DNA from 3 places in the Roseibium sp. M-1 genome. Region 2 is predicted to be linked to each of the others. Evidence: predicted binding sites of a transcription regulator. Region 2 holds the regulator's gene; each other region holds the start of a gene.
What was found. Region 2 encodes PhoB, which activates phosphate uptake and scavenging genes when phosphate is short. Its sites were predicted from a motif close to TGTCATNNANCTGTCAT; they were not measured.

Region 1 (10,491 bases), 1.8 Mb from region 2:
CAGATAGGGCGGCAGCTGTTCCAGCCGCACGGCCTCGCCGCCGGTGTCGCCCCGGTTGGCGAGCAGGTCGCCGTTGCTGGCGACGATCTTGACGTTGGGCGGGCGCGCCGGCACCTGCCATTCGGAGGTCGGCGGCAGGAAGGCGGCGTAGTAGCCGATGATGCAGGCAACGCCGATCGTGCCCCAGATGCCGAGCACCATCGACCAGTAGAGACCGCGTTTGATCAGGCGGCCGAACGCGGTCGGCGACCGGGATCTCGACTTGCGCCTGGAGCGCCGGTTGGCGCCGGAGCGGCCGCCGCGGCCATTGCCGCTGCCGCCCCTGGACGGTTTGCGGCCGGACGCCGCCTGTTTGGCTGAGGATTTCTTCTGTCCGGAGGACTTGCCGGTCTTCGACTTGTTCTTCGAAGCTCCCTTGGCGCCACTCTTTGCGGAAGGCGCAGCTGGACGGTCCTGCGGGCTGAGGCGCAGGTCGAGCAGGCTGCTGCCCGAGTGTCCAAATGTCGGTTCAACACGCGGCTGGCGTTTCGCCCGAGGCGCCATTGATCCACAGTCCCCTAACTTCATACCAACCAGGGTTGGCCAATGCCGGCCAAGAGCCGGTTCCCCGGACATGATCCTAGATTGCGGCGAATTAAGGGGGCGTTAAGGCTTTGGAGTTTTGCACCGCAAGCGGTCAGGCCACTCCAACATGCCTCATCCTGAGGAAGTGCGAAGCGCTGTCTCGAAGGATGGGCCGCTTGTTCTGGAGTATGCCGCCCATCCTTCGAGACGCGCAAGCGCGCTCCTCAGGATGAGGGTCAGGAACTTGGGCGAGGCCGGTCAGATCTAGCTCGAATAGCGGCTGGCGTCGGCGCCGTAGTAGTTGACGTAGCGGGTGTTGAGTTCGGAGACCGGCATGATGATGAGAACGTCTGTCGTGCCGAACTGGTGGTCGATCACGGCGCCGTCGCCGATAAAGGCACCGAGCCGGAGGTAGCCCTTCACCAGCGGCGGCAGGGCACGCAGGGCCTCCTTGGAGTTGATCTCCTCGGCCGGCATGCGGTTCATTTCCACGTAGCGCTCGTCGACGGCCCGCACGCGCCATTCTTCCGGGGCACGGGCATTGTGGTGCAGGAAGGAGAGCTGGCCGGCAATCGCGTCCGGATTGACACCCTCGATCGAGGCACAGCCGAGCATGACGTCGATCTTGTGGCGCAGTACATAAGCCCAGATGCCGTGCCACAGCAACTCGACGGTCTTCTTGTTGCGGTAGGGTTTCAGCACGCAGGAGCGGCCGAGTTCCATGAAGCGCTTGCCGGGATTGGCGTCGATCAGCGACTGGATGTCGAATTCGCCGGCGGTGTAGAAGCCGCTGTGGCGGTCGGCGACGTCCTGGCGCAGGATGCGGTAGGTGCCGACGATCTCCGGCTTCAGGCGGCCCAGCTTGTTGCGTTTCAGCGAGGCGTGGTCGACCACCAGCAAATGGTCGCAATAGGCGTCGAACGGGTCGGCGTCGCGGCGGGTCGCCAGCGTATGGGCATCGGCGATTGCCGACATTTCCTCGTAGAAGACCTCGTAGCGCAGGCGCTGCGCCTTTTTGACTTCCTTGAAATTGCGGGCGAGCCGGACTTCCAGCGTGCCGATGCGGCCGAGGGTTTCACCGGTCTTGACCGGGGTTTGAATGGCGGGACCGAGCCGCTGGGCGTTGTTCACGGCCACACCGGGACGAAAGGCCGGTGTGAATTTCCGGACCAGTTTCCGGGGAGAAAAAAGCCCTTGCCGCATGATCGACATTCCACCCTCGTCATTTTTATGGCGCTCCGCGGAAAGGTACGCGTTACCGTAACTTCACCGCTTGCCATCGCCGGAACACAAGCTCCGAACCCGGTTGGACCGCTTCAATGTTGCCGTAGATCATACTATTCCGACAACTGGATGACACTCGGTTTTTTCCGCGCGCTCTCCACACCGAAGCATAACCCACTCCGGGAGCTTTGGGAAACTTCGCGCGCGCAAGCGTCTCAGAATGCAACCAAAAGGTGGTTTAGGTCGCCGGATGCCGTCAGCTGCGGCTGATTTCCGCCAGCGCGTCGGAGATTGCCTCGACGGAGAGAGGCTTGGTGAGATAGCCGGCCGCACCGACTTCCGTCGCCTTGTCGCGGGCGTCCTTCATCACGTCGGCGGTGACGATCAGTACCGGCACGGGAGCCCGGCCGCTGGCCGCCTCGTCTTCGCGGATCTTGGCAATCGCCTGGAACCCGTCGAGCCCGGGCATATGCAGGTCCATCAGCACCGCATCGAAGCTGCCGTCGGCTGCAGCCTCGACGGCCTTTTCGCCGTCGGCAACCATTACCGGCACATGGCCCAGCTTGCGCAGCATGGCTTCGCTCAGAAGACGGTTGATGTCGTTGTCCTCCGCCACCAGCAGCCTCAGCGGCCGGCTCGGAACCTTGTGACGCGTCGGCAGGAAACCGTTGCTCACCGGTTCGGCGCTGACGTCCCAGGCATGTTCCATGCCGTTGTCGTCGAGAAGGCCGGAGAAGATCTGGATCAGGGTCTCGATCCGTACCGGGCGGATCAGATAAGCGGCATAACCGGCCTCGCGCAGGTGATCCAGCCGCTCGCGCTCCGGCGGCGCAATCAGGACGACCGCGGGTGCGGTGCAGCCGGTCAGGCGGGCGCTCGCCAGCCAGCCGCCGCTGTCGGAAAGCGCTGCATTGTCGACGACAAGCAGGTCCGCCTGCGGCAGCGCCGCGTCCAGTTCGGCACTGCCCGGTGACAGCACCGTCACGCCGGCGGCGTGGTGCCGCAGCCGCTTGGCCAGAAGCGGGCATTCGATCTGGCTGGTGGAGACAAAGACGATCCGGCGCCCGGCGAGCGTCGCAAGCCGCGGGTCGCCATCGCCGTTGAGTTCTTCGGGGATCGGCAGGGAAACGCGGAAAAGCGCCCCGCCGCCTTCGGACGGCTGTGCGGAGATCTCACCGCCCATGAGGCCGGCCAGCCGCTGGGCGATCGCAAGGCCGAGGCCGGTGCCGCCGAATTTGCGCGCCGGACCGTGGTCCACCTGCTCGAATTCCTGGAAAAGGCGGTCGGCTTCCGCACCGTCAAAACCAATGCCGGTGTCGCGCACGTCAAGATCGAGGAAACTGCCGCCTTCCGGATTGGGCCGGCCAAACAGTTCAACGGCAACGCCGCCTTCGTCGGTGAACTTGACGCCGTTGCCGATGAGATTGAACAGGATCTGACGCACACGGGTGGCATCAAGGGTCACCTGCTCGGGCAGGCGCGGATCCAGCATGGCGCCAATTTCCAGTTGTTTGGCGTGAGCCTTCGGCGCCAGCAGCTCCACCACGCTTTCCACCAGTGCGCCGACGCGCACCGGCGAGGCGTGGATGTCCAGCTTGCCGGCTTCGACCTTGGAAAAATCGAGCACTTCGTCGATCAGCAGCAGCAGCGTTTCGCCGGAGGTCTCCAGCGCTTCGATATAGGCGCTCTGTTCCTTGGTAAGACGCGTGTCGCGCAGGAGCGCGGCCATGCCGAGCACGCCGTTGAGCGGTGTGCGGATCTCGTGGCTGACGGTCGCCAGGAAGCGCGACTTTGCCTCGTTGGAATTTTCCGCCGAATGCCGGGCAGCCAGCAGTTCCTCTTCGATCAGGCGACGTTCGGTGACATCGCGCAGCACGGTCTGCACCAGCTGGCGGTCGGTCGCCGTGTCCCGGACCGGAATATCGATGCGCGAGAACCAGCGCGGTCCCTGCGCGGTCTCAAGGCGGATATCCTCAAAGCCCATACCGGAGCCGTTGCGCTCCAGAACCCGGGCAACGCCGCCGTCCTGCACGGCGCACTCGATCTGCGGCAGCAGCATCTGGCTGCCCGGCTGCAGCGGGTGGCCGATGCCGAAAACGTCGTCGGCGGCGGAATTGACATAGGTGACGGTGCCTTCCTGGTCCCGGCGGATGACGACGTCGCCGAGGGTCGCCAGGATGCTGGCATGACGCTCGTCGGATTCGCCCAGTTCCCAGGCCCTGTCTTCCAGTTCCTCGCAGCGTGCCATCAGGCGGCGGATCTTGTCGTCCTTGACCTGCAAGGCCTGAACGGCCCGGTGCATGTCGTCCGCGAAGAGACGCCAGACAGCAAGCCCGCCGGCAAAAAAAGCAAGACCGACGGCAAAGAACCGGTTGATGCCTTCGGCGGAAACGAGGAAGAAAGCAGCGCCAAGCCCGGCAATCAGGCCCGCGACCGCCAGATGCTGCAGCGACTTTGCCGGTGTGGAAACGGGAATGTCGGTCGCGCGCCGGCCGGGACCGACTTCAGGTCCGGTCTCCGCCTCTTCTGAAACCGTCGAAGGTCCGGTCAAGATTTCGCTGTCGGGCGTGAACCGGTCCCGTGCATCGGCAAAACGGTCTGCCTGGGCATGCTCTGCTTCAGGCGCGTTTTCGGCGGCGCGTTCACTGTTCTGACTGACCAAGATCGCTACTCTCTACAAGATCCAGTTGCCTGAAGAGTGAAGCGTAAACTTTGAGAAACCGTTTCTTTATCGAATGTAATCAGTAGATCGGGGCCGGAACGCGGGCTTCAGATCCAGTCCTTCAGCACCGGATGGGTCTCGACACTGGCAATTCCATCAAGGGCGGCGATGCGGTTGCGCAGCGTCGAGAGCTCTTCAAGTGTCCGCGACCGCACCAGCAGCACCATGTCCCTGTCGCCGGAAATCGAACGGCACTGGAGAACGTCCTCGAATTTGGCAATTGCCGGCGCGACGGCGGCGCAGGTGGCGGACCCGGTCCGGATCCAGAGATAGGCTTCCACCCTCGCCGGCTCCGGATCGTCGATGCGGATGGTATAGGCGCGGATGATGCCGGCCTCTTCGAGTTTCCTGATCCGGGCCTGCACGGAAGAGCGGGCGAGACCGACGCTAGCAGCCAGCGTCTTCAGCGGCGTGCGGCTGTCGCTTTCCAGAAGCCGCAGCAATTTCCGGTCGATTGAATCCATGCGTCTCTATCGTCTGTCCGCGTCAAAACCGCAATCGCCCGCCGGCAAATGGCCGGTCCGGCCGGTCAAATGGCCGGGTGAAGCAGAAATCCTGTGCCCTTACATCGTGAAGCGACTGTCACGGAAAGAGAGTTTCATGGATTTTCACCTGGACACAAGCAGCTTCATCGCGGACCGCGCCTGGGGGGCCCGCCTCATCGGCGAACTGGACGGCGTCACCGTCAAGCTTCACTGGACCGACAGCCCCTACAAGTGGCACGTCAATGACGGACCGGAAGTGTTCGTCGTGCTCGCCGGCCTGGTCGACATGCATTACCGCGAGGGGGCGGCCGAAAAGGTCCAGCGGCTCGAACCCGGCCAGATCTTCTTTGCCGGTGACGGCGATGCCCATGTGGCCCACCCGGTCGGCGAGGCCCGTGTGCTTGTGATCGAGCGCAAGGACAGTGTCTGAAAGCAAAGACCCGGCGCGAGGGCCGGGTCTCCATCTTCGGGCCGGTTTCGGCGTGGCCTAGCCGGGAACCGCTCTAGCGCACGTCCAGGAAACCGATGATCTTGCGCACATCCTTCAGCACCGGCTCGGCGATGGCGGAAGCTTTCTCGGCACCGTCCTTGAGGATGGCGTCGATCTGGGCCTTGTCGTCCATCAGACGGCGCATCTCGTCGGTCATCGGTGCGAGCTTCGAGACGGCGAGGTCCGACAGGGCCGGCTTGAAGGCCGAGAACTGCTGACCGCCGAAGTCCGTCAGCACTTCGTCCTTGGTGGCGCCGCTGAGAGCCGCATAGATACCGACAAGGTTGTCCGCTTCCGGACGGCCTTCCAGGCCCTTGACCTCGCTCGGCAGGGCATCCGGATCGGTCTTCGCCTTCTTGATCTTCTTGGCGATGGTCTCCGCGTCGTCGGTCAGGTTGATGCGCGACAGGTCCGACGGGTCGGACTTCGACATCTTCTTGGTTCCGTCACGCAGCGACATGATCCTTGTGGCCGGGCCGGCGATCATCGGCTCGGTCATCGGGAAATAGAGATATTCCGGCAGTTCCGGCGAAGGCGTCGGGTTCGGCACGCCGATGCCCAGTTCCTTGATCCGCTCCGCGAAGTCGTTGTTGAACTTGGCGGCGATGTCGCGGGTCAGTTCCAGGTGCTGCTTCTGGTCGTCGCCGACCGGAACATGCGTGCCGCGATAGGCAAGGATGTCGGCCGCCATCAGGCTCGGATAGGCGAACAGTCCGACGGACGCGTTTTCCTTGTTCTTGCCGGCCTTTTCCTTGAACTGGGTCATGCGGTTGAGCCAGCCCATGCGTGCCACGCAATTGAAGATCCAGGCAAGTTCCGTATGTTCGCGAACCTGGCTCTGGTTGAAGATGATCGACTTCTTAGGATCGATGCCGGCGGCCATATAGGCCGCGGTCACCTCACGGGTCGCCTGGGCGAGCTCATGCGGATCCGGAAAGCCGGCGGTGATGGCATGGCTGTCGACGACACAGAAGATGGTCGGCATCTGGTCCTGCAGGGGCACCCAGCGCGAGACGGCGCCGAGATAGTTGCCGAGATGCAGGTTGCCGGTCGGCTGGACGCCGGAAAAGACACGGGGCTGGAACTCCGCCATGGAATATCCCTTTATTGGTGCGGCCGGTTGGAAGGGCGCTATGAACGTTTGGGCGCGCCGGGTTTAAGCCCGCTCATCACCGCTTGCAAGCGGGGAAACGGCGCGGGCCTGCGTTTCGCTCTCAGGTGTTGCGCCGTGTCAACGCTTTCAGCATGCCGAGGAGGTCCGAGCCGCCGCTGAGCTGGGTGAAGACGGTGAAAATGACCATCCCGGCAACAACAAGCCCGACGAGGCTCAAGGCCCGCACCGCCAGCCAGGGATCCGTCAGCCAGGGTGCCAGCAAGTCCGCCAGGAAATGGAGGCCGGCGCCCATCAAGAGGCTGGCCAGCAGCACCAGCGACAGCCGCCGCAGCAGTTTGAAATCCGGCAGGAAATGGCCGCGCCGCCACAGGACGGCGATCAGAAGCCCCGTATTGACCCAGCCGGCCAGCGTGGTCGCCAGCGCAATGCCGACATGTTTCAGCACAGGAAAGAGGGCGATCGACAGCACCACGTTCACCACCATGCCGGCGATGGCGAAATACATCGGCGTCTTGGTGTCTTCGCGGGCGAAATAACCGGGCGAGAACACCTTGTTGAGAACGAAGGCGGGCAGGCCGAAGGCGAAGGCGGTGAGCGCGGCGGCAGTGCCTTCCACGGCAGCGGCGTCAAAGCGCACACGCTGGAAAAGAACGGCAACGATTTCCTGCGGGATGACTGCAAGCGCGACCGCGGCTGGCAGTGTCAGCACCAGCGAGAATTCCAGCGCCCGGTTGAGGCTGTGCTGATAGGCGTTCATGTGCCCGGCACGCAGCTGGCGTGTCAGGCTGGGCAGCAACACAACGCCGATGGCGATGCCGATGACGCCGAGGGGCAGCTGGTAGAGCCGGTCGGCAAAATAAAGCAGCGCATTGGCGCCCTCCTGCATGGAGGCGATGATCTGGCCGACGGCAATGTTGATCTGGGTGACCCCGCCGGCGACGACCCCGGGAATGCCGAGCATGAGCAGTCGCCGGGCAGACTTGGTATAGCGCGGCCGGACGATCGGAAAGCGGAAGCCGAGCCGTTTCAGGTCGACGATCACGACGAGCAGCTGCACGATGCCGCCGACGGTGACCCCGACCGCGAGGATGATACCGAGATTGGTGTCGTCCTTGACGCCGAGAAAGAGCACGGTTCCGAGCACCGCGCTCATCACCACGTTCAGCATGACGGGGGCAAAGGCAGCGGCGGCAAAGCGCTGGTAGGTGTTGAGGATGCCGCCGATAAAGGCCAGCAGCGACATGAAGATCAGATAGGGAAAGGCGATCCGCGACATCAGCACGGTGAGGTCGAATTTGGCCGGATCCTCCACAAAGCCCGGCGCCAGCGCCCAGACCACAAACGGCATGAAGATCTGCGCGAGCGCGGTCAGCACCATGAGGCAGAAGAAAAGCGCCGAGCCGATCTCGGCGGCAAAGCGTTTGGCGCCCGCGTCACCCTCTTCCTCGACCGTGCGCCCGAACAGCGGAATGAAGGCCGAATTGAAAGCGCCTTCGGCAAACAGGCGCCGGAAAAGGTTGGGCAGCCGGAAAGCGACCACAAAGGCATCGGCGACCGGCCCGGCGCCGACGGCGGCGGCCAGCAGCACGTCGCGGACAAAGCCGAGCAGGCGGCTCAGCAGCGTGGCGCTGCCGACGGTTGCGAAATTGCGGACGAGACTCATGCCGGAAGGGCTCCGAGGAGAGGAGAGTGCACTTATGATGCCTGCCGTTGGACCTTGCGGGTCACCGGTGCTGCCGGGTCGAGTTCGACGTTTCCTTCCACGGCGTCGGAAAGACGCTCACGGATGATCTCCTGGCGGCCGATATTGGCAATTTTCTGTCCGGTGAGGTCGGTCACGTAAAAAACGTCGACCACCTTCTCGCCGAAGGTGGAGATATGGGCCGAGCCGATGTTGAGATTGAGCGTCGCGATGGAGCGCGTCAGGTCGTAGAGCAGCCCCGGCCGGTCGAGACCGGCGATTTCCAGAACCGTGTAGTCGTCCGACAGGGAATTGTTGACCAGCACTTCGGTTGCCACCTTGAAAGCCTTCATCCGGCCCTTGACGGCGCTTTTCTTGGAAACCGGCTCCGGCAGCTTCTCCTCGCCGCGCAAGGTGGTCTCGATCAGCCGCGCGATGCGTTCGCCGCGCCGTCGCTCGTCCTCGTTGTCCGGCAGTTCCCGGCCGATGAAAATGGTGTCGAGCGCGTAGCCGTCGGTGGTGGTGTCGATCTGCGCGTCGACGATATTGGCACCGGTCGTAAAGCAGGCGCCCGCAATGATCGACAGCAGCCGCGGATGGTCCGGCGCCATGATAGTGAGCTCCGTCACGCCTTCGAAGGCGCGTGGCGTCACCTGGAACGCGAGCTGCTTCTTGTCCTTGTCCGCCTTGTGCAGCAGTTCCGCATGAGCGGCCAGCCGGTCAGGTTCCGTTCTGAGCCAGTAGGCCGGGTAATGCCGCTTGAGATAGGCATTGCGGTCCTTCGCGGTCCAGTGCGCCAGCTTGGCGCCAAGCTCTTCCTTGGCCCGGTCGATCGTCTGTCTGTGGGACATCTTGGTGTGCCCGCCTGAAAGATACGGCTCGGTCGCATAGTAGAGCGTGCGCAACAGCTGGCCCTTCCAGCCGTTGAAAACGCCGGGACCGACAGCGCGGATATCGGCGACCGTCAGGATCAGGATCAGCTTCAGCCGTTCCAGAGATTGCACCGTGTGGGCGAAATCCGTGATCGTCTTGCGGTCGGAAAGGTCGCGCGACTGGGCAATGGTGCTCATGTCGAGGTGATGCTCGATCAGCCAGGCGACGGTCTCGGTCTCCGCGTCATTCAGGCCGAAGCGCGGACAAAGCTTGCGGGCAACCCTTGCCCCGGCGATGGAATGGTCTTCCGGCCGCCCCTTGGCGATGTCGTGCAGGAACATGGTGACATAGAGCAGCTTGCGGTTCTGCAGGGTCAGGATCAGGTCGGTCGCCAGAGGATGGTCGTCGCCCGAATTGCCGCGCTCGATATCGGCCAAGACGCCGATGGAGCGGATGAGGTGCTCGTCGACCGTGTAGTGGTGATACATGTTGAACTGCATCATCGCCACGACCTTGCCGAATTCCGGCACGAAACGGCCGAGAACGCCGGTTTCGTTCATCTTGCGCAGGGCCTTTTCCGGCGTGTGCCGGGAGGTCAGGATCGACAGGAACAGCCGGTTGGCTTCCGGATCATTGCGCAGGTCCGTATCGACCAGCTTCAGCGAATGCCGGATCAGCCGGGTCAGGTCCGGATGCATGTTGTATTCGTTCTTGTCCGCGATCTGGAAGACCCGCAGCAGATTGGTCGGATCGGTCTCGAAGACGGTATCGGACGTCGCATTGAGGCGGTTGTTGTCGACAACGAAACCCGTCACCCCTTCCACCGGCTTCGCGGTGCTGGAAAAACGGCCGCTGCGCAGGCGCCGCATCATGCCGGTAAGGCCCTTGCCGCGCGGCTCCTTGACATGCTCCTCTTCCAGGGCGGCGCAGATGATCCGGGTCAGGTCCCCCACATCCTTGGCCACCAGAAAGTAGTGCTTCATGAAGCGCTCGACGTCCTTCATGCCGGGATGCTGGGTGTAGCCGAGCCGGATGGCGATTTCCCGTTGCACGTCGAACGAGAGGCGTTCCTCCGGCCGGCCGGTCAGGAAATGCAGGTGGCAGCGCACGGCCCACAGGAAGTCGTCCGACTTCTTGAACCGCGCATATTCGGATCGTGTCAGGACCCCCCTCTTGACGAGGTCGGACTGGCTGTCGACGCGATAGTGGTACTTGGCGATCCAGAACAGGGTGTTGAGGTCGCGCAGGCCCCCCTTGCCTTCCTTGATGTTGGGCTCGACCAGATAGCGCGACGCACCCTGGCGCTTGTGGCGCTCGTCCCGCTCCTGCAGCTTGGCG
Region 2 (10,491 bases):
AGTTGCCACCATTCAGCTCTCTGGAAACGAGTGGGCCCCGGGTCTCGCGATGCTCGCCCGGGGTGACACCAGTGTTTCTATATGACTGTTCCAAATGCGATTGCCCTGCCACTAGAGGGAGGAAGGGCGACGCAAGCTGGGCGGCTTCAGAAATAGAATAGGAGCTGTAAAACCGGTTCACTCCGCCGATGGGTTGGGGGTGCTGTCCTCCCGCTTCTGCTCCGTTGTCTGCAAAAACGGGATCCACAGGCTGAAGGGCAGAGAGTGCGCGCGCGGGGTGAGGGAGGGGCCGAGGCCGATTTCCATGGTCTCGTGGCCCTGCTCGGGATCCTGGGTATAGGTGCCGAACAGCCGGTCCCAGATGGAAAGGTAGAAGCCGTAATTGCTGTCCGTTTCCCGGCGAATGACCGAATGGTGGATGCGGTGCATATCCGGCGTGACGATGATGACGCGCAGCACCCGGTCGAGCCTCTCGGGAAGCCGGACATTGGCGTGGCCGAAGACAGCCGAACCGTTGAGCACGATTTCGAAGATCAGCACCGCCTCGACGGGGCCGCCGAGGGCAACGATCACAAGCCCCTTCCAGATGAACGAGGCGAGGATCTCGGCCGGATGGAAACGCAGGGCCGTCGTCGCATCGACCTCGCTGTCGGCATGGTGCACCCGGTGAATGCGCCAGAAGAGCGGCACCTTGTGCGAGGCGAGATGCTGGAACCAGACGGCGAGATCGAGGATCAGGAAAGCCAGAAGCCCCGCCAGAGCCGCTCCCCAGCCTTGCGACCAGCCCAGAAGGCCGAAAAGCCCCCAGCCTTTCTCCGCTGCCAGAAGGGCCAGGCCGACGCCGCCGATCGGGAAGACCAGCCGCACCAGCAGCGCATCGAGCAGGATGAAGCCCCAGTTGGTAGGCCAGCGTTTCAGCCGGCTGCTTTTGAGCCTTCTTCGCGGCAGGCCGGCTTCCAGTAGGGCCATGACCAGAAAGATGCCGGCAAAGCAGGCCATGCGGAGCTGGTTGATGTCGATCTGGTCCAACATGGGGGCTTCGTCACAATCCAATCTGTTGCCGCTTGCCAAGGGCGAGGCGGACCTATAGGGCAGTCACAGCTTATCCTTCTACACTCCTCCTGCCTCTGCGACAGATCATATCTCCATGACCGACCTAATCTGGACCCGCCCCGAAACAGCTCCCGCCGCGACACTGCTGCTTGCGCACGGCGCGGGGGCGGCGATGGATTCCGCCTTCATGAACAAGCTGGCGGCCGCCCTTGCCACTGAGGGTATCGCGGCCGCCCGCTTTGAATTTGCCTATGTGGCGGGGCGGCGCACAGGCGGCCCAAAAAAGCCTCCGCCCAAGGCCGACAAGCTGATCGGCGAATATCAGACGGCGCTGCAGGCGGTAATGAAGGAAAGCGACGGCCCGCTCCTGATCGGCGGCAAGTCGATGGGCGGCCGTGTCGCGGCGATGCTGGCGGGAGGCGGTTCCCTGCCCGGCCGCGTCAAGGGCGTTGCCTGTTTCGGCTATCCGTTCCACCCGACTGGCAAGGCGGACGCCGAGTGGCGCCTCGCGCCGCTTGAAGGTGCGAAGCGGCCGGTATTGATCCTGCAGGGCGACCGGGACCCGTTCGGTTCGCAGGCGGAACTCGACGGCATCACCCTGCCCGCGCAGGTCACCCTCACCTATCTGGAAGACGGCAACCACGACTTCGGTCCGCGCGGCAAATCGCCGGCTACGCTGGACGGGAATATTGCGGCAGCTGCGAAGGCGGTGCGGGAGTTTGTAAGCGGGTTGGCAAAATAGGCGCGAAACTACGTCTCGACCTCATCCTGAGGAGGACCGTCAGGTCCGTCTCGAAGGATGGGCGGCACGCTCCGGAGCAAGCGGCCCATCCTTCGAGACAGCGCCGGGGCGCTTCCTCAGGATGAGATTATTTTTAAAGATAGATTGAACAAATCCGGGCGTCTGTCCGCCCGGGATTCTCGTTGAATTACTTACCCGGCTTGCCGTCGAATTCGTAGCGGGCGCTGCAGAATTCGCAGGTGACGATGATCTTGCCATCGACGGTCATGTGGTCGACGTCCTCGTCGCTGAAGCCGGCCAGGACGTTTTCGATCTTGTCGCGCGAGCAGCTGCACTTGTCGGCAAGCGGCTGCGGCTCGTAGAGGCGCACGCCGCGCTCGTGAAAGAGGCGGAAGAGCAGCATCTCGACGCTGACTTCCGGGTCCGTCAGCTCCACATCCTTGACCGTGTCGACCAGCGCCTTGGCCTCGACCCAGGCATCGTCCTCCTCGATCTCATGCGGATTGGTGCCTTCCGGCGCGTCGCCCGGATCGATATCGGCCTGCTTCATGCGCTCCGGCGCTTCCGGCAGGAACTGGATCAGAACGCCGCCCGCGGTCCACGACCTGACGGCCCCTTCGCCTTCCCGGCGGGTGAAGAGTTCGCCGACGCCGAGGCGAACCTCGGTCGGGATCTGTTCGGAGCGCTCGAAGTAACGCCGCGCGACGTCCTCCAGCGATACGCCGTCCAGTTCCACCAGACCCTGGTAGCGCTGCATGTGGCGGCCCTGGTCGATGGTCATCGCCAGATGGCCATGGCCGAGCAAAGCTTCCTGTGAGGCCTTGCCGCCCGCCATCAGCTCCTCGACGTGCTCCCGGTCGAAGGTCGCGCAGGCGCGGATGGCATCCGGGGTGGCGAAGTCGACGACGAGCATGGAGACGGGACCGTCCGTCTGTGTCTGCAGGGTAAAGCGGCCGTCGAATTTCAGCGACGTGCCGAGCAGGCTGGTCAGGACGATGGCCTCGGCCAGAAGGCGCGAGACGGGTTCGGGATAATCGTGCCGATCCAGAATGGTTTCCAGCACGGGACCGAGCGCCACCGCGCGGCCGCGCACGTCCAGACCCTCGACGGCAAAGGGCCGGACAGCGTCCAGCCCCGCAGGCATGATGCCCAGTTCCTCAAGATTGAAGGCCACGTAATTCGCCTTATGCTGCGCCGAAGCACCAGGCCAGGATGCCCTTTTGGGCATGGAGCCGGTTCTCGGCTTCGTCGAAGACGACGGAGTTGGGACCGTCCATGACGTCCGAGGTGACTTCCTCACCGCGGTGGGCCGGCAGGCAGTGCATGAAGAGCGCATCGGAATTGGCTTCCGACATCAGCCGCTTGTTGACCTGATAGGCACTGAGGAGATTGTGACGGTTTTCCTCGTCGTCATCTCCCATGGACACCCAGCAGTCGGTTACGACACAGTCGGTTCCCTTGACGGCTTCATAGGGGTCGGTCGTCACGATGATGGACCCGCCCTTGGCGCGGGCCGCCTCGATCAGATCCTTTGGCGGCGCGAGTTCACCAGGCGTTGCGATGCGCAGCTCGAAATCGAGACGCGGCGCGGCATGCACCCAGGAGGCCAGCACGTTGTTGCTGTCCCCGGTCCAGGCAACGCTCTTGCCCTTGATGGAACCGCGATGCTCCTCGAAGGTCATCAGGTCGGCCATGATCTGGCACGGATGCGAGATCTTGGTAAGGCCGTTGATCACCGGCACGGTGGCGTTCTCGGCAAGCTCGCGCAGCTCGTTGTGATCGAGGATGCGGATCATGATGGCATCGACGAAGCGGGACAGCACCCGGGCCGTATCGGCAATGGTCTCGCCGCGGCCGAGCTGCATTTCCGCGCCCGTCAGCATTAGGGTCTCACCGCCAAGTTCGCGCATGCCGACATCGAAGGAGATGCGGGTGCGGGTCGAGGGCTGTTCGAAGATCATTGCCAGCACCTTGCCGGCGAGCGGGCCTTCGCCGCGACGGACACCGTCGCGGCTGGCCTTGATCTTGTGGCCGGTCTCGAGAATGGCGCGCAGTTCGTCGCCCTCGAAGTCGGTCAGGTCGAGAAAGTTGCGGTAGCTTCCGTTTGCTGTCATCCGGTCGCTCCTTCCAGTATTTTCGCTTCCACCGCCAGGGCGGCCTGTTCCAGGCGCTCCACTGCCAGCGCGATTTCCTCTTCGCTCATGGTCAGCGGCGGCATGATGCGCACCACATTGTCGCCGGCGGGAACCGCCAGCAGGCCGACCTCGCGGGCCGCCGCCACATAGTCCCCGACCGGCACGACGCATTTGAGGCCGAGCATCAGGCCGTTGCCGCGCACTTCGGCCAGCACGTCCGGATGGCTGTCGACGAGACCTGCCAGCTTCTGCTTGAAGCTGAGACCCTTCTGTTTGACACCGTCCAGGAAGCCGTCCGCCAGGACCACATCCAGGACCGCGTTGCCGACGGCCATCGCCAGCGGATTGCCGCCGAAAGTGGTGCCGTGGGTCCCGGGCGACAGGGCCGCCGCGGTTTCAGCAGTCGCAAGGCAGGCGCCCATCGGGAAGCCGCCGCCGATGCCCTTGGCAATCGCCATCAGGTCCGGCTCGACGCCAATCCACTGATGGGCGAAGAGCTTGCCGGTGCGGCCGACACCCGTCTGGATCTCGTCGAAGATCAGCAGAATGCCGTTGTCGTCGCAGATCTTGCGGACGGCACGCAGGAACTCGGCCGGGATCTCGCGGATACCGCCCTCGCCCTGAATGGGCTCGATGGCAATGGCCGCGGTCTGCGGGCCGATGACCGCCTTCAGGGCATCGAGATCGCCTGCCGGGATCTGGTCGAAGCCCGGAGCCTTCGGCCCGAAGCCCTCCAGGTATTTCGCCTGGCCGCCGGCCGCGATGGTCGCGATGGTGCGGCCGTGAAACGCGCCTTCAAACGTGACGATATGGAACCGTTCCGGGTTGCCCTGGTCATAGTGATAGCGGCGCGCGCACTTGATCGCTGCTTCCATGGCTTCAGCGCCGGAATTCACGAACAGCACCTTGTCGGCGAAGGTTGCCTCGCACAGGCGCTGCGCCAGCCGCTCGCCTTCCGGCATCTGGTGAAGGTTGGACGTGTGCCAGAGCTTGGCTGCCTGGTCCTGCAACGCCTTGACCAGATGCGGATGGGCATGGCCGAGGGAGTTGACCGCGATGCCGGAACCGCAATCGAGGAATCGTCGGCCGTCGGTGGTCACCAGCCAGACGCCTTCCCCGTGATCGAAAGACAGGTTCGATCTTGCGTAATTTCCGAATAGTGCCGTCGCGGACATAACCTCGTGTGTCTCCTTGAACTTGCCCTTACGGACCCTGCGTCACGCCGACACCGGACCGTCCTCTTCAAAAGATGCCAAAGGGCCAAAACGCAACGTGCCGCCCCGATGAGGCGGCACGCAGCGGTTTCTTATACACTGCCGGTACCCGGCACTGTCAATGGAAATGGCGCACAAGATATTTCCGGCCCAGCTCAAGGCGGATTTCGTAAAATTCTCAAGGACCTCGCCTTATTTGGGGAAAAGTCGGTTCATCCCCAACTGGTTTGAGCCGGGCGGTTGCCTGACAAATTAACGTTATTGTAACCTCTGGGACATGAGACACGAGATCTCGTGAGGCAAATCACTTAGAGGCACTAGATCTGCCAGCATTAGGCGTGCCGATGCATGCTTAACACGGGGTTAATGGCTGCGGAGCGGCCGAACTAAAGGGTGCGGCGATGAGTTGGACGAACGAACGGGTTGAGCTTCTGAAAAAGCTTTGGGGCGAAGGCTTGAGCGCCAGCCAGATTGCAGGCGAGCTGGGTGGAGTGACCCGCAACGCCGTGATCGGCAAGGTGCACCGGCTGGGTCTGTCCGGCCGCGCCAAATCCTCCACAACCAGCGCCAAGCCGCGCCGGGCTCGCCCGGCGACCGGTGCGCCGAGCGCTGCACCGAAGAAACCGTCCTCCCAGCCGCAGTCCATCGGCGCGACGGCCCTCAAGGCCGACTTCGCTCCGGCGCCTGCCGTCGAAGCCAAACCGCGTGTCGAGCCGATCGCGGAGCTGGTGCCGATCTCGCAACGGGCCACGATCCTGACCCTGACCGAGCGGACCTGCAAATGGCCGATCGGCGATCCGGCAACCGACGACTTCTATTTCTGCGGCCGCCAGTCCGATGCGGGCGTGCCCTATTGCGCTCATCACTGCAAAATCGCCTACCAGCCCGTCGCCGACCGCCGCCGCGACCGCAAGACGATGGCCCAGGCCGGCTGAGTGCCGTCTGACAGTCCAGCTCATGAAAAGCCCGCCAAATCGGCGGGCTTTTTTTTAGGATTGCGTAACCCTTTCCGCGTCATCCCGGCCAAGCGAAGCGCGAGCCGGGACCGGGGAGCCAAAAACCTTAGCCGTCAAGCCGATTTTCCAAATACCTCCTTGGGCACACCGGTCCCGGATCTTCGCTTCGCTGCGTCCGGGATGACCAACGAGAGGTAGGTACAAAAAAGCCCGCCTTTCCGGCGGGCTCAATCATTTTGAAGCTCAACGGGGGTTTAGACGGTCGCGGTGAACTGGTCGTTGAAGGCGTAGCCGGCACCGCGAACGGTGCGGATCGGGTCCTTGGCCTTGCCCTTGTTCAGCGCCTTGCGCAGGCGGCCGACATGAACGTCGACCGTGCGTTCGTCCACATAGACATCGTGCCCCCAGACACCGTCCAGAAGCTGCTCGCGCGAGAATACACGGCCTGGCGAAGTCATCAGGAATTCCAGCAGCCGGAACTCGGTCGGGCCCAGGTGGATTTCCTTGGTGCTGCGGCGGACGCGGTGCGTTTCCCGGTCGAGTTCGATATCGCCGGACCGCAGCATGGTCGACACCACTTCGGGGCTTGCCCGGCGCAGGATGGCACGCACGCGGGCCATCAGTTCGGGGACAGAGAAAGGCTTGACGACATAGTCGTCGGCACCTGTCGACAGGCCGCGGATGCGCTCGGCTTCTTCGCCGCGTGCGGTCAGCATGATGACCGGCAGGCGCTCGGTACCTTCCCGCGCCCTCAGGCGGCGGCACAGTTCGATGCCGGAGAGGCCCGGCAGCATCCAGTCAAGCAGCAGCAGGTCCGGCACGCTTTCGCGCAGGCGGATCTCCGCCTCGTCTCCCCGGGCACAAGCCTCGACCGAGTATCCTTCTGCTTCCAAATTGTATCTCAAAAGAAGGCTGAGCGGTTCTTCGTCTTCAACGATGAGCACCTTCGGCATACATCTCGCTCCAATTTCCGCAGCCGGCGCTCCGGCGCCGGCCGTATCGATTTCCGCTTCTGCAAGGCTGGCGGTTAGACGGCGCCGGTCTCGTCGACCTTGGCCCGGTCTTCCGGCAGACGCTCGCCGGTGACCATGTAATAGACGTTCTCCGCGATGTTGGTCGCATGATCGCCGATGCGCTCGATGTTCTTGGCGCAAAACAGCAGATGAACGCACTGGGTGATCACCCGCGGATCTTCCATCATGTAGGTGAGCAGTTCGCGGAAGATGGACGTGTAGATCGCATCAACTTCGGCGTCAGCTTCCTGCACGCGGCGGGCAGCCTCCGCATCCTTGCGCGCATAGGCGTCCAGAACCTGTTTCAGCTGCGACAGGGCAAGCTCGGTCATATGCTCCACACCGATGGCGAGCTTCTTCGACTGCAGGTCGCTGTCGATGGCAATGACGCGTTTGGCAACGTTCTTGGCAAGGTCACCGACCCGTTCCAGGTCGTTGGCAATGCGCGTCGCAGCGGTGATTTCACGCAGATCCTGGCCCATCGGCTGGCGGCGGGCGATCAGCTCGATCAGCTTGACTTCGACCTCATGATAGAGATCGTCCAGGCGCCGGTCGCTCTTGATCGTCGCCCTGGCAAGCTCGGTGTCCTGCGACACCAGAGCCGACACGGCATCTGCGAAAGCTTGCTCGGCCAGGCCGCCCATTTCGGCAACCTTGCCGGCCATTTCCCTCAGTTCCTCGTCATAGGACGAGACGATGTGTTCAGACATCCAGTGTCCCCTTCAGAATTCTTTAAAAATGCCTAGCCGAAGCGGCCGGTAATGTAGTCCTGCGTACGCTTGTCCTTCGGATTGGTAAAGATGTCCTCCGTCGGACCTTCCTCAACCAGAATGCCGAGGTGAAAGAAGGCGGTACGCTGCGACACGCGGGCTGCCTGCTGCATGGAGTGGGTGACGATCACGATTGTGAAATTCTCGCGCAACTCGTCGATCAGTTCCTCAACCTTGGCGGTGGCGATCGGATCGAGGGCCGAACAGGGCTCGTCCATGAGGATCACTTCCGGGCTGACAGCAATCGCACGGGCGATGCACAGGCGCTGTTGCTGGCCGCCGGACATGCCGGTGCCCGGCTCGTCGAGACGGTTCTTCACTTCTTCCCAGAGGCCGGCCTTCTGCAGGCTGGACGCAACGATCTCGTCGAGCTCGGTCTTGTTGCGGGCAAGGCCGTGTATGCGCGGGCCATAGGCGACGTTGTCGTAGATCGACTTCGGGAACGGGTTCGGCTTCTGGAACACCATGCCCACCTTGGCACGAAGTTGCACCGGATCGACCTTCGGATCGTAGATATCCTCGCCGTCGATCTTGATCGAGCCTTCGACACGGCAGATGTCGATTGTGTCGTTCATGCGGTTGATGGTGCGCAGGAAGGTCGACTTGCCACAGCCGGACGGACCGATGAAGGCGGTCACCGAGCGCGGCTTGATTTCGATGTCCACGTCCTTGATGGCGTGCGTGTCGCCGTAATAGACCTGAACCTTGGTGGCGGAAATCTTGCTGTCGGTCATCGTCTTCGCCTGTTCGAAATTCGGCATATTGTTCATCGGATCAGTCCTTACCAGCGGCGCTCAAACCTGCGGCGCAGGATGATTGCGATAATATTCATGGTCATGAGGAAGACCAGCAGCACGATGATCCCGCCCCAGGCGCGTTCGTAGAAAGCAGGGTCGGCGCGCTTGGCCCATTCGTAGATCTGTGCCGGCATTGCCGAGTTCGGAGAAAAGAAGCCTGCGGCAACCCCGTCCGGAAAGTTGGAGGCGATGAAGCCAACCATGCCGATGAGCAGCAGCGGCGCGGTTTCGCCGAGCGCCTGGGCAAGGCCGATGATCGTCCCGGTCAGGATGCCGGGCATGGCCAGCGGCAGCACGTGGTGGAAGATCGACTGCATCTTGGAAGCCCCGATGCCGAGAGCCGCGTCACGAATGCTCGGCGGGACCGCCTTCAGCGACGCGCGGGTCGAGATGATGATCGTCGGCAGGGTCATCAGCGTCAGCACCAGGCCGCCGACAAGCGGGGCCGATTGCGGCAGATGCATGAACTGGATGAAGACGGCGAGACCCAGAATACCGAACACGATGGACGGAACGGCCGCCAGGTTCGAAATGTTCACTTCGATCAGGTCGGTGAACCTGTTCTGCGGTGCGAACTCTTCCAGATAGATCGAGGCGGCGACACCGATCGGCAGCGACAGGAACAGCACCACCAGCATCATGAACAGCGACCCGATCATCGAGGCGCCGATACCGGCCTGTTCAGGACGGCTGTCGGAGGCGTCCGTGCCGGTAATGAAGGACCAGTTGAAGCGCTTTTCCAGGATGCCGGCACTGGCCATCTGATCGGCGAGATCCAGATGCGCCGCATCGAGGTTCTTGTCTTCGGCCAGGTCCTCGCGCTTGACGCGCCCCTTCAGATAGCCGTCCACACGGGAAGAGGCGATCAGATCGAAGGAAACCGTGCTGCCGACCTTGTCCGGATTGGCAAGTGCGTAATCGCGCACGGTCGCTGCGGCCCCGGAAGAGAACAGCTTCTGCAGATCCTTGGCGGACATGTCGGTTGCGATGTTGGCATTGGCCAGTTCCTTGGCGAAGGCGTCGTCGATGATCGCCCGGTATTTCGAGGTCTTCACCACGGACTTTTCAGCGTCGTCAATCTGGGACTGCACCAGCGGAATGTCCACCGTCAGGAAGGTCTGGCTGAAGGCCCCAAGGCCGTTGGACAGGATCGCCCACAGCAGCGCCACGAGGAAGAACAGGCCGATGCCGATGGCAACGATGCCATAGATCCGGAACCGGGCCTCGGCGGCGTTGCGCTTTTTCGTCAACGGGTCGAGTTCAAGGATGGACTTGATCTGGCGGGGAGCCGGAGCGGAGGAATTTTCCCCGGCAGGCATGAGAGTTGCGTCGGTCATCAGTCGTACTGCTCCCGATATTTGCGCACGATGTAGAGCGCGACGATGTTGAGGCCGAGGGTGACGACGAAGAGGGTCATGCCGAGTGCGAAGGCGACCAGGGCTTCCGGCGACGCAAAATCCGCGTCACCGGTGAGCTGGCTGACGATCTTGGCGGTCACCGTGGTCATGGCTTCCAGCGGGTTGAGGCTGAGCCGCGCGGCAGCACCGGCACCGAGCACCACAATCATGGTCTCGCCGATGGCGCGGGAAGCGGCCAGCAGGATGGCCCCGACGATGCCCGGGAGGGCGGCCGGCAGGATGACCTGCTTCACTGTTTCGGAATGGGTGGCGCCAAGGCCCAGGGAGCCGTCGCGCATGGCCTGCGGCACGGCGTTGATGATGTCGTCGGAAAGCGAGCTGACAAACGGGATCAGCATGATGCCCATGACGACGCCTGCGGTGAAGACCGAGGAAGCGCCCGACATCCAGTTC
Region 3 (10,491 bases), 1.9 Mb from region 2:
AGATGAGATACCAGAGCACGGAGAATGGACCGGTCGCCCGATCGCCTTCCCCTGTTGCCGGATCAAGTCCGAGGATGGGTTTGAAGCCCAGCAGCGTCTCGCCGGTTTCCGGGCTTGCAGCCAGGAAGCCCAGCGCGATTACCAGGGTCACCAGGCCGCTGACATAGCCGAGTGCCCAGCCGAAACTGGACAGCCGGCCGATCTGCTCCGGCCGCACAAGGGACGGCATCATCGCGTTGTTGAAGACGGTCGCGATTTCAATGGACAGCGTGCCGATAGCAAAGGCGACAAGCGCGATGGCGATACCATGCGGGTTTCCGGGGGCCGCAAACCAGAAGGCCCAGCAGCAGATCACGAAAGGGACCGAACAGGCGAAGATCCACAGCTTGCGCCGGCCGGTCGCATCCGCAACCGACCCCAGGACCGGCGCGGCCACCGCAATGCCGAGCCCGGCCGCCGCCGTCGCAAAGCCCCAGAGCGACTGGCCTGCCGCCGGAGTAGCCGCCAGTGCGGAGGCGAAATAGGGCGCGAAGACGAACGTGGTGATCAGCGTGAAAAACGGCTGTGCCGCCCAGTCGAACAACGCCCAGGACAGGACGGCGCGGCGGTCGGTTTTCTTAGGAAGAGCGCTGGCGATGGATGTCATTCTCGATAGCCCTTCCAGGGAGCGGAAATGGGGTTGATCTGGGCTTTCCACCTCTTCGGCCTCATCCTGAGGAAGCGCGTAGCGCTGTCTCGAAGGATCGGCTGCAAACTCCCGGACTTGGGGCCCATCCTTCGAGACGGGCTTTGCCCTCCTCAGGATGAGGGAAGAGTAAGGGGCGACGGCCAGAATTGCACGAGGGCCGGCAACGGATGCCGGCCCTCGCAACTGTTTCGATCTGCTGGCCTCACGCCGTGCCGCAGATCTCCGCCAGCAGGCTGGCTGCGACGGAGAACTTCGAGACGCTGAGGCCGCCGTCGAGGATTTCGGAAACCGAGCGCTTGCGCCGGCCGACTTCCGCGTCGTGCTCCTCCAGCCAGGCAGCAAATCCGCCGGAGCGGACCGCCGCGATCGCCAGTGCCCGCTGCGCGGAGACCAGCGTTGCCCGGGCCCGGTCGAGGGCGAGACCGTCGTAGTAGTCGCGCACATCGAGATCGTTGGCGAGTTCCAGGATCGCACCGAGCTGGAAGTGATGCGCAACCTCGAAATAGGCCTTAGCCGCCGTGTCGAGATCCGCGCCGGTTTCCTCCGACACGATGACGACATCCGGAATGGCCCGCTCGGCGGGCAGCCAGGCGATGCGCCGGGCGAGCGCCTCCGGAACGCCTTGAGCAACGAAGGCGACGGTGCGTTCAGCAAGGACCGCAGCGGGTTCTTCCGGCAGAACCGTTTCCAGCCGGCCGCGCAGTGCCGCGATGCCGGTGCGGAACCGCTCGACCACCGCAGACAGGCCCTTGTCGAAGGAAACGTTGCGCTTGAACCAGACCACCCGCTCCAGCAGCAGTGACTGGATCTCGGCGTAGAGTTCCAGTTGCAGGGCGCCGTCGATCTTGGTGTCGAGCTCGTCGATCTCGGTATTGAGGTCAGTCAGATCGAAACTGTTGCGCACGGCAACGAAACCTTGCGCGATTTCAGTCGCGGTTGCATCTGTCTGGTCACGCAGACGGGTGATGAAGGTCGCCCCGCCCCGGTTGATCATGGAATTGGCCAGCATGGTGGCGATGATCTCGCGGCGCAGCCTGTGGCCGCTGATCTCGTCCTTGTAGGCCTCCGCCATCTGGTCGGGGAAATAGCGGAAGAGCTCGCGGGCGAGATAGTCGTCGTCCGGCACCGAGCTTTCCAGGAGCGCGTCATAGAGCGTGATCTTGGCATAGGCCAGCAGCACGCCGAGTTCGGCACGGGTCAGGATCTGGCCTGCTTTCCGCATTTCGTCGAGCGTCGCCTCGTCCGGCAGCTGTTCGACCACGCGGTCGAGCAGGCCCGCCTGTTCCAGCTGGCGCATCATGCGCACCTGGTAGCCGAAATCCTCCATGCCGCGCAGCTCGGTGATGGAAATGGCGAGGGTCTGCAGGTAGTTGTTCCGCAAAACCAGCTCGGCAACCTCGTCGGTCATTTCCGCCAGCAGCACGTTGCGCTCTTCAATGGTGAGCCGGCCGGATTTGACAGCCGCGCCCAGCGCAATCTTGATGTTGACCTCCATGTCCGAGGAATTCACCCCGGCGGAATTGTCGATCGCATCGGAGTTGCTGCGGCCACCCTTCTTGTTGAACTCGATACGGGCCTGTTGGGTCAGACCGAGATTGGCGCCCTCACCGATCACCTTCGCGCCGACTTCGGACGCGGTGATGCGGATCGGATCATTGGCACGGTCGCCCACATCCGCGTCGCTCTGCGACTTTGCCCGGATATAGGTGCCGATACCGCCGAACCACATCAGGTCGACATCCATCTTCAGGATGGCGGTCATGACTTCCTGCGGCGTGGCGCTGGACTTGGAAAGCTTCAGCATCGTCTGGATTTCCGCCGACAGCGGAATGGATTTCAGCTGGCGCGAGAAGATGCCGCCGCCCTTGGAAATCAGCTTCTCGTCATAGTCCTTCCACGACGAACGTCCGAGATCGAAGACGCGCTTGCGCTCCACCCAGGTCTTGGCCGGGTCCGGATCCGGGTCGAGGAAGATGTCGCGGTGGTCGAAGGCGGCCACCAGTTTCGTTGCCTTGGACAAAAGCATGCCGTTGCCGAAGACATCGCCCGACATGTCGCCGACACCGGCGGCTGTGAAGGGTTCGGTCTGGATATCGCGGTTCATCTCGCGGAAATGCCGCTTGACCGCCTCCCAGGCACCGCGGGCGGTGATGCCCATCTTCTTGTGGTCGTAGCCGGCCGATCCACCGGACGCAAATGCATCGCCCAGCCAGAAATGCCGGCTTTCCGAGATACCGTTGGCGGTGTCGGAGAAGGTTGCCGTGCCCTTGTCGGCCGCGACCACCAGATAGGGGTCGTCGCCGTCGAAGCGCTGCACCCGTTCCGGCGGCAGGATCTTGTCCTCGTCCAGATTGTCGGTGACATCGAGCAAGGCGTTTATGAAGATCTTGTAGCTTTCCGTGCCTTCCTTGAACCAGGCGTCACGGTCGCTCATCGGCGGCAGGTTCTTCGGTACGAAGCCGCCCTTGGAACCGACCGGCACGATCACCGCGTTTTTGACCTGCTGCGCCTTGACGAGGCCCAGCACCTCGGTGCGGAAATCCTGCGGCCGGTCGGACCAGCGCAGGCCGCCGCGGGCGACCATGCCGAAGCGCAGATGCACGCCTTCCACCCTGGGGCTATAGACGGAAATCTCGCGGAATGGGCGCGGCTGCGGCAGATCGTCGATCTGACGGCTGTTGATCTTGAACGCGAAGGTCGGCTTCGGCTGACCCTTCTTGTCGAGCTGGTAGAAGTTGGTTCTGAGGATCGACTCGATGACGTTCTGGAAGCGCCGCAGGATGCGGTCGTCGTCGAGGCTGGCGACATCTTCCAGCCTGGCGGTGAGTTCGCCCTCCAGACGCTCCGTGCCGCTGACGCGATCCTTTTCGGTGACATCCGGGTTGAAGCGCAGGTGGAACAGCTCCACCAGCCGCGCGGTGATCGCCGGATAGTTGTTCAGCGTCGTCCACATATAGTCTTCGGAGAAACGGATGCCGGCCTGACGCAGGTATTTCGACAGCGCACGGACCACGGCGACATCGCGCCAGGCGAGATCCGCCGTCAGCACCAGCCGGTTATAGCCGTCGTCCTCGGCCTTGCCGGTCCAGATCGCCATGAACATGCTTTCCAGCCGCGACTGCAGCTGGTCGGAAAAGGCAATGTCCTCGCCACCGCGCGATTCCAGCGTCATTTCGTGGAGATAGGACAGCGGCGCATCGGCCGGGGTGATCCGGTAGGTGCGTTCGTTGATGACCCGGAAGCCCATGTTTTCCAGAAGCGGCACGCGGGCCGACAGCGGGATGGGCGAGCCACGGTGGTAGACCTTCAGCGACAGCCGGTTGTCCTTGGACCCGGTACTGTGGTGGAAGGTGATGGTGGTCTCGTTCTTGTCCGACAGGGTTTCCAGCTTGACGATGTCGAACAGCGCCGACTGGGCGTTGTAGACCTCCTTGTAGCCGCCATGGAAGGACAGCGCATAACGGTCGGCAAGCTTGCGGGCCTGGGCCGGGGTAAACTCATGGTTCAGCGCGTCGCGCACGCTGTCGGACCAGGTGCGCACCATGTCGGCAACGGCGGCTTCCAGTTCTTCCTGGGCGGGCTTGGGCGTTTCGCCCTTGTCGCGGCCGATGATGTAATGCACCCGTGCCAGCGGGCCTTCCGGATAGGTCACGTACCAGGCGGACAGGCGTCCTTCGTAGACGGAGGCAAGGTATGTGCCGACGTTCAGCCGGACCTCGGTCGAATAACGGTCGCGCGGCACGAACACCAGGATCGAGACATAGCGGTCGAACTTGTCCGGACGGGACAGGACGCGGATACGCGGGCGCTCGTCCAGCTGCAGAATGGCGATGGCAAAGTCGTAGAGCCGATCGCGCTCGATCTGGAACAGCTCGTCGCGCGGGAAGGCCTCCAGCACGTTGCGCAACGCCCGGCCGGAATGGCTTTCGGACCCATAGCCGGCGCGGGCCAGAACGCTGGCAACCTTGCGGCGCAGGAACGGAATTGTGCTGGTCGGCTCGGTATAGGCGGTGGAGGCAAAGAGGCCGACAATGCGCAGCTCGCCGACCATGTTGCCCTCGTCGTCATAAAGCTTGGCACCGACATAATCCATGTGGACACGCCGGTGCACCGTGCTCTTGACGTTGGCCTTGGCAATGATGAGGGGTTCGGGTTTCTTCAGGAACTCGCGGATTTCCGGCGTGATCTGCACGAACTCGGCGCCGCGGCGCAGGACGCGCACATCCGGATCGGAGAGCAGTCCAAGGCCGGTGCCTTCATGCGGCGACAGCTCGCCTTCTTCAACGCCCCCCTTGAAGGTGTATTCCCGCATGCCGAGGAAGATGAAGTTGTCGTTTTCCATCCATTCCAGGAAGTGGATCGCCTCCCACAATTCGTCGCTGCTGCCGGGGATCTGCGTCGTCTTGTAGGTGTCGATGGCTTCCGCCAGGCGCTCCTGCATCGGCTTGAAGTCGGCGACAACGGAGCGGACGTCGGTCAGGACCTTGTCGAGCCGCGCCTTCAAGGCCTCCCGCGCCTCGTCCGCATCGATCCGCGTGACATGGATATGGATCAGGCTTTCCTGGCGGTCGGTGCGTTTCGGCGGCTTCTTGCGCGCTGTCGAGGAGGTGAGCTTGCCCTTGCCGTCGCGCTCGACGATGAAGATCGGGTGCAGGACCAGATGCACCTCGATCTTGCTCTCCTGCAACTCGTCCATCACCGAATCGACCAGGAAGGGCATGTTGTCGTTGACGATCTCGATGACCGTCACGCCCTTGACCTTGCTGCCCTGCGCCTTGAAGGCGGGGTCGGCGATGCTGACACGGTGCGTGCCGAGGTCGTGGGTCTGAAAATCCTGCCAGGCATCCCGGACGAAGCCGGTGAGCTCTTCGGCCGTATAGGCCACGAGGTCTTCCGCGGCCCCCCGGTCATAGAAGGCGCGGGAGAATTCGGCGAGCGCCGGATCTTCCTTTGCCAGGGTTGCTTGGACCGCGTCGATGAGTTTCAGTTTCTCGACGTCGTGTTTGTCCGGCATTTTCCATCCCCTTAGGCGATCGTATGGTTTGGCTCTGTCGCACCATTGGTTTTAGACTTAAGTTCATATTTGCGCGACATAGACGGTTTCATGACGGGAGGCGAAAATTGTCAAGTAAAGTCACGGCCTTGCAAATCGATTCAAATGTAACATTGAGTGAAAAAACGCAGGCCTATTTCGATTTGTGCCAGGAGAAGCTGGGTCTGGTGCCCAACGTGCTCAAGGCCTATGCCTTCGACGAAACGAAGCTGCGTGCCTTCACCGACATGTATAACGACCTCATGCTGGGGGAGTGTGGGCTCTCCAAGCTTGAGAGGGAGATGATTGCCGTTGCGGTATCGGCGGTCAACCGTTGTTTTTATTGCCTTACCGCCCACGGCGCAGCCGTACGCGAGCTCTCCGGCGATCCGGTGCTCGGCGAACTGATGGTGATGAACTACCGGGTGGCCGACCTCTCCGAGCGCCAGCGGGCCATGCTGGACTTTGCCGTCAAGTTGACCGAGAAGCCCGCTGAGATCCTGGAAAGCGACCGGCAGGCATTGCGCGACGCCGGTTTTTCCGACCGCGACATCTGGGACATCGCCTCGGTGACAGGCTTCTACAACATGTCGAACCGGGTGGCGGCGGCCTCCGACATGCGCCCGAATGATGAGTATCACTCAAGAGCGCGTTGAGCTCTTGCCATGCGGCGCGGCGGTGACAAGCCCGGCGATTGGGTGTATGACGCATTCGAAATTTCAAAGGAGAGGAGCGGGCAATGGCCGCGCGCGTATTTATCGATGGTGAAGCCGGTACGACGGGTCTGCAGATCCGCGAGCGTCTCGCCATGCGCCGCGACCTGGAACTGATCTCCATTCCGGACGAAAGCCGCAAGGACCCGGCTGCCCGCGCCGACTATCTCAACAAGGCCGACATTGCCATCCTCTGCCTGCCCGATGCGGCGGCCAAGGAAAGCGTTGCCCTGATCGAGAACGACACCACCCGTGTCATCGACGCCTCCAGCGCGCACCGGGTCGCCGAAGGCTGGGCCTATGGTTTTGCGGAAATGGACCCCGATCAGGGCGACATCATTGCCGCCGCGATGCGCGTTGCCAATCCGGGCTGCTGGCCGCAGGGTCTGATTGCCGCCGTCCGGCCGCTGATCGCGGCCGAACTGCTGCCTGCGGACTTCAACCTGACCTATTTCGGCATCTCCGGCTATTCCGGTGGCGGCAAGGGCATGATCGCCGATTATGAAGCTTCCGGCACCGACGCCAACGAATTTGCGCCCTACGGCCTCGGCTTCAACCACAAGCATCTGCCGGAAATGACCGAATACGGCCTGCTCGATGCAGCGCCGCTGTTCACGCCGACGGTGGGCAACTTCTACAAGGGCATGCTGACTGTGGTGCCGCTGAACCTCGCCGGCCTTGCCAAGGTGCCGACAGGGGAAGAGCTGCATGCGGCGATCGCCGATCATTTTGCCGATGCCGGCAACGGTTTCGTCGAGATCGCACCGCTGGAAGCACTCGAGCGCGCAGACAGCCTCAATCCTCAGGCCCTCAACGACACCAACAAGCTGCGTCTGCATGTCTTTGCCAATGACGCCCGGGCACAGGCCGCGCTCATCGCGGTCTACGACAATCTGGGCAAGGGCGCGTCGGGCGCCGCCGTGCAGAACCTCAATCTGATGCTCGGCGTCGACCAGACCACAAGCCTGGCCGCTTGAGACCCGCTTTCAGGAGAAAAAAATGGAAAAATTCGAGACCCTGACCGGCGTTGCCGCTCCGTTGCCGATCGTCAACATCGACACGGACATGATCATTCCGAAGCAGTTCCTGAAGACGATCAAGCGCACCGGTCTCGGCACGGCGCTGTTTCACGAAATGCGCACCAACGACGACGGTTCAGAGAATGAAAACTTCGTTCTGAACAAGGCCGCCTATCGCGATGCCAAGATCCTGGTCGCCGGTGACAATTTCGGTTGCGGCTCCTCGCGCGAACACGCGCCGTGGGCGCTGCTCGACTTCGGCATCCGCTGCGTGATCTCCACGTCCTTTGCCGACATCTTCTACAACAACTGCTTCAAGAACGGCATCCTGCCGATCCAGGTCTCGCAGGACGAGCTGGACACGCTGATGCACGCGGCCGAGCGCGGCGCCAACTTCACCCTGACGATCGACCTGGAAAACCAGGAGATCAAGGGCCTGGAGAGCGGCGACATCGCCTTCAAGATCGACCACTTCCGCAAGCATTGCCTGATCAACGGTCTCGACGACATCGGCCTCACCATGGCAAAGGCCGAGCAGATCGACTCGTTCGAAGGCAAGATGGGCGAAAGCCGCCCCTGGGTCTGAGGTTCAATGTCAGATGCATCAAAGGCCGGGTCAATCGATCCGGCTTTTTTGTTTCAAGACCTGGATGTGAGCTCTCAACAGGTTGTTCATTCGGACCAGACTGAGGTGACTGGAGTTACCAGGTCCTTTGGGTTGATACCCGGCAACTTGCCGGTTAGCGTGAGTTTACCAAACGTAATTTATTGATCGGGCCGGCTACTCAAAAGACTATACAAGTCTTGGAAATGAGGTGGGGACTTCGTGAAAAATGCAACCATACCCACCGTCAGACATATTCCGGGCCGGACCGCGTTTCTCGAAGAACATGTTGATCCGGAGCGTCCTCTGCTCATCAAGGGACTGGCGAAACACTGGCCTGCAAACCGGAGGTGGAGCCGGGAAAGCTTGCGGTCGGACCTGCATGGAAATCCCGACGTCAAGGATAGAGGCGTCTTCTTCCTCAGTCGCAAGCCGGTGCTCGAGCAGGACATCCAGGTTCCGGCCTTCCTTCAGGAAATCCTGACTTCGGATCAGATCATGAAAGATTCCGTCGCCTGGCGGTTCTGGATCAACAAGAAGCACAACCGGACGGAATTCCACTTCGACACCAATGCGGAAAACGTCATCACCGTTCAGGTGAAGGGGCGCAAGGAGTGGGTTCTCGTCTCACCCAACTCACCGCTGCCCTGCTATCCCTTCACCAATTTCGCGCTGCTGAGACCTGAAGAAAAGCTGTTGCGGAACAAGGACTATTACAAATTCGACCTGGAAGAAGGCGATCTGCTCTATGTGCCGCCGTTCTGGTATCACCGCGCGGTCGCCAGGGAAGAAGAGAACATAAACATCAACTGGACGTTCACGAAAAAGCGGACCTCCGTGGTGTCCCGCGAGTTCCGACGGGAAGTCGAGCGCTGCGAACTGCTGGACACGTTCAAACACAGCAAGTCGTCGCTGGTTCGCTCCTGCTACAAGAAGGTGATCGACGCCCTGCCCAAGGTGGGCGGGATCGGCTGGGGGCTCAAGTCGTTCATCGATTCGCCCTACAAACCTGGCCGGTTCGCCATGGTCAGGCGTTTCTTCGTTGAACTGTCGAAGATCCCGGGAACGCTGATGACGCTTCCCGCGGTGCGCGCCACGCTCCGGAAAGTCGACAAGACGTGACGAGCGTTTAAGGTCAGCATTGACCTTGCAAAGGCAGACCGGCGCCAGGCTCCGTCCGGAAATCGATCCGGCAACACCTTGTCGCGCCATCGCGCTCCACCACTTCACGTAGGCTTGAAAAGCTTTTCAGTGCCTTGCGGCGATCCGTGCGATAGTCCGGAATGATGAACGCGATTGCTTCCTACCTCCCCTGGACCGACCGGCGCGGCATGCTCAGCCCGTTGCGACTTGGCGTTTTCATAGCCCTGCTGCTGCCCGCGGCCTCCATATTCTACAGCCTAGCCTTCGGCCCCAAGCAGGCCGACCCGTTCGAACGGGAACTGCACATGGCCGGCGAGTGGACCGTGCGGCTGCTGCTGATCACTCTGGCGGTGACGCCGCTCAGGCGGATCTTCTCCTGGAACCGCATACTCGGCGTCCGCCGCATGCTGGGTGTCTCGGTGCTTTGTTATGCCCTGCTGCATCTTGGTCTTTACACGGCACAGGAGCACTGGGACCTTCTGAAGGTCGGTTCGGAAATCGTGCTGCGCTTTTATCTGACCATAGGCTTTGTCGCCCTTCTTGGCCTTGCGATACTGGGCGCAACCTCCTTCGATGCGGCGATCCGCAGGCTTGGCCGCAACTGGCAGCGGCTGCACAGCCTTGTCTATGCCGTCGGCGTGCTGGCGCTCTTCCATTTCTTCCTACAGTCGAAATCGGACGTCACCCAGGCAACGCTGATGTCGGGGTGCTTTTTCCTGCTGATGCTCTACCGGCTTGCAGTCAAGGCTGGCTTTTCGCTCGCAAATCCGCTTGTGCTTGCGGTCTGCGCGGCTTTCGGTGCGGCAGCCACCGCAGGCATCGAATATGCCTGGTACGCCATTGCCACCGGCATTCCGGCCGACCGGGTGTTTCTGGCGAATTTCGATGTTTCCCTCACCATCCGACCGGCGATCTGGGTCGGGATTGTCGGGCTCGGCGTTGCCGCGGCGGCGCTGTTGCAGCTTGTCGGCGGGCTGGTGGGTCCGAAATTGAGGGTGAAGCGGGTGTAAGACCCGACTCTCCCCGGTGTCATCCCCGCAAAAGCGTGGACCCAGGAAACTTCATAAGCTGTTTCAGGATTTAAACAATTTTCGCCCGGGAGTCCTGGGTCCCGGGTCTGCGCTCCGCCCAGGATGACACCAAGTGGACATGGCTGCGCAGTTTCTGCGCTTGTCCGGAATCACGGCTGAACGAAAATGGATGCGCTTTAAGTCTGCTTCTTGTCGTTTCGCACGCGGCGTTCGGCATTGAGCTGTTCAAGCTCGGCCATCTTGTCGCCAATGGGCTTGAGC

Region 1: the regulator PhoB is predicted to act here: its motif matches at 1,907-1,923, upstream of olsB (l-ornithine N(alpha)-acyltransferase).
Region 3: the regulator PhoB is predicted to act here: its motif matches at 5,782-5,798, upstream of ACX3M4_RS19100 (NAD-glutamate dehydrogenase).

What each region holds. Positions count from the first base shown of each region.
Region 1 is NZ_CM137257.1:4,014,861-4,025,351, reverse strand. Features, by position in the region: gene ACX3M4_RS18180 (transglycosylase domain-containing protein) at 1-543, opposite strand, end outside; gene olsB (l-ornithine N(alpha)-acyltransferase) at 829-1,767, opposite strand; gene ACX3M4_RS18170 (hybrid sensor histidine kinase/response regulator) at 2,045-4,450, opposite strand; gene ACX3M4_RS18165 (Lrp/AsnC family transcriptional regulator) at 4,558-4,974, opposite strand; gene ACX3M4_RS18160 (cupin domain-containing protein) at 5,111-5,425, shown strand; gene trpS (tryptophan--tRNA ligase) at 5,499-6,578, opposite strand; gene murJ (murein biosynthesis integral membrane protein MurJ) at 6,700-8,262, opposite strand; gene ACX3M4_RS18145 ([protein-PII] uridylyltransferase) at 8,295-10,491, opposite strand, start outside.
Region 2 is NZ_CM137257.1:2,260,165-2,270,655, forward strand. Features, by position in the region: gene ACX3M4_RS10220 (sterol desaturase family protein) at 178-1,032, opposite strand; gene ACX3M4_RS10225 (alpha/beta family hydrolase) at 1,148-1,795, shown strand; gene ACX3M4_RS10230 (Hsp33 family molecular chaperone) at 1,983-2,969, opposite strand; gene argF (ornithine carbamoyltransferase) at 2,980-3,909, opposite strand; gene ACX3M4_RS10240 (acetylornithine transaminase) at 3,906-5,105, opposite strand; gene ACX3M4_RS10245 (GcrA family cell cycle regulator) at 5,546-6,079, shown strand; gene phoB (phosphate regulon transcriptional regulator PhoB) at 6,355-7,053, opposite strand; gene phoU (phosphate signaling complex protein PhoU) at 7,128-7,823, opposite strand; gene pstB (phosphate ABC transporter ATP-binding protein PstB) at 7,856-8,644, opposite strand; gene pstA (phosphate ABC transporter permease PstA) at 8,665-10,017, opposite strand; gene pstC (phosphate ABC transporter permease subunit PstC) at 10,017-10,491, opposite strand, start outside.
Region 3 is NZ_CM137257.1:4,201,945-4,212,435, reverse strand. Features, by position in the region: gene ACX3M4_RS19105 (MFS transporter) at 1-646, opposite strand, end outside; gene ACX3M4_RS19100 (NAD-glutamate dehydrogenase) at 891-5,702, opposite strand; gene ACX3M4_RS19095 (peroxidase-related enzyme) at 5,810-6,376, shown strand; gene argC (N-acetyl-gamma-glutamyl-phosphate reductase) at 6,460-7,410, shown strand; gene leuD (3-isopropylmalate dehydratase small subunit) at 7,433-8,038, shown strand; gene ACX3M4_RS19080 (cupin-like domain-containing protein) at 8,279-9,178, shown strand; gene ACX3M4_RS19075 (protein-methionine-sulfoxide reductase heme-binding subunit MsrQ) at 9,340-10,209, shown strand; gene ACX3M4_RS19070 (Crp/Fnr family transcriptional regulator) at 10,407-10,491, opposite strand, start outside.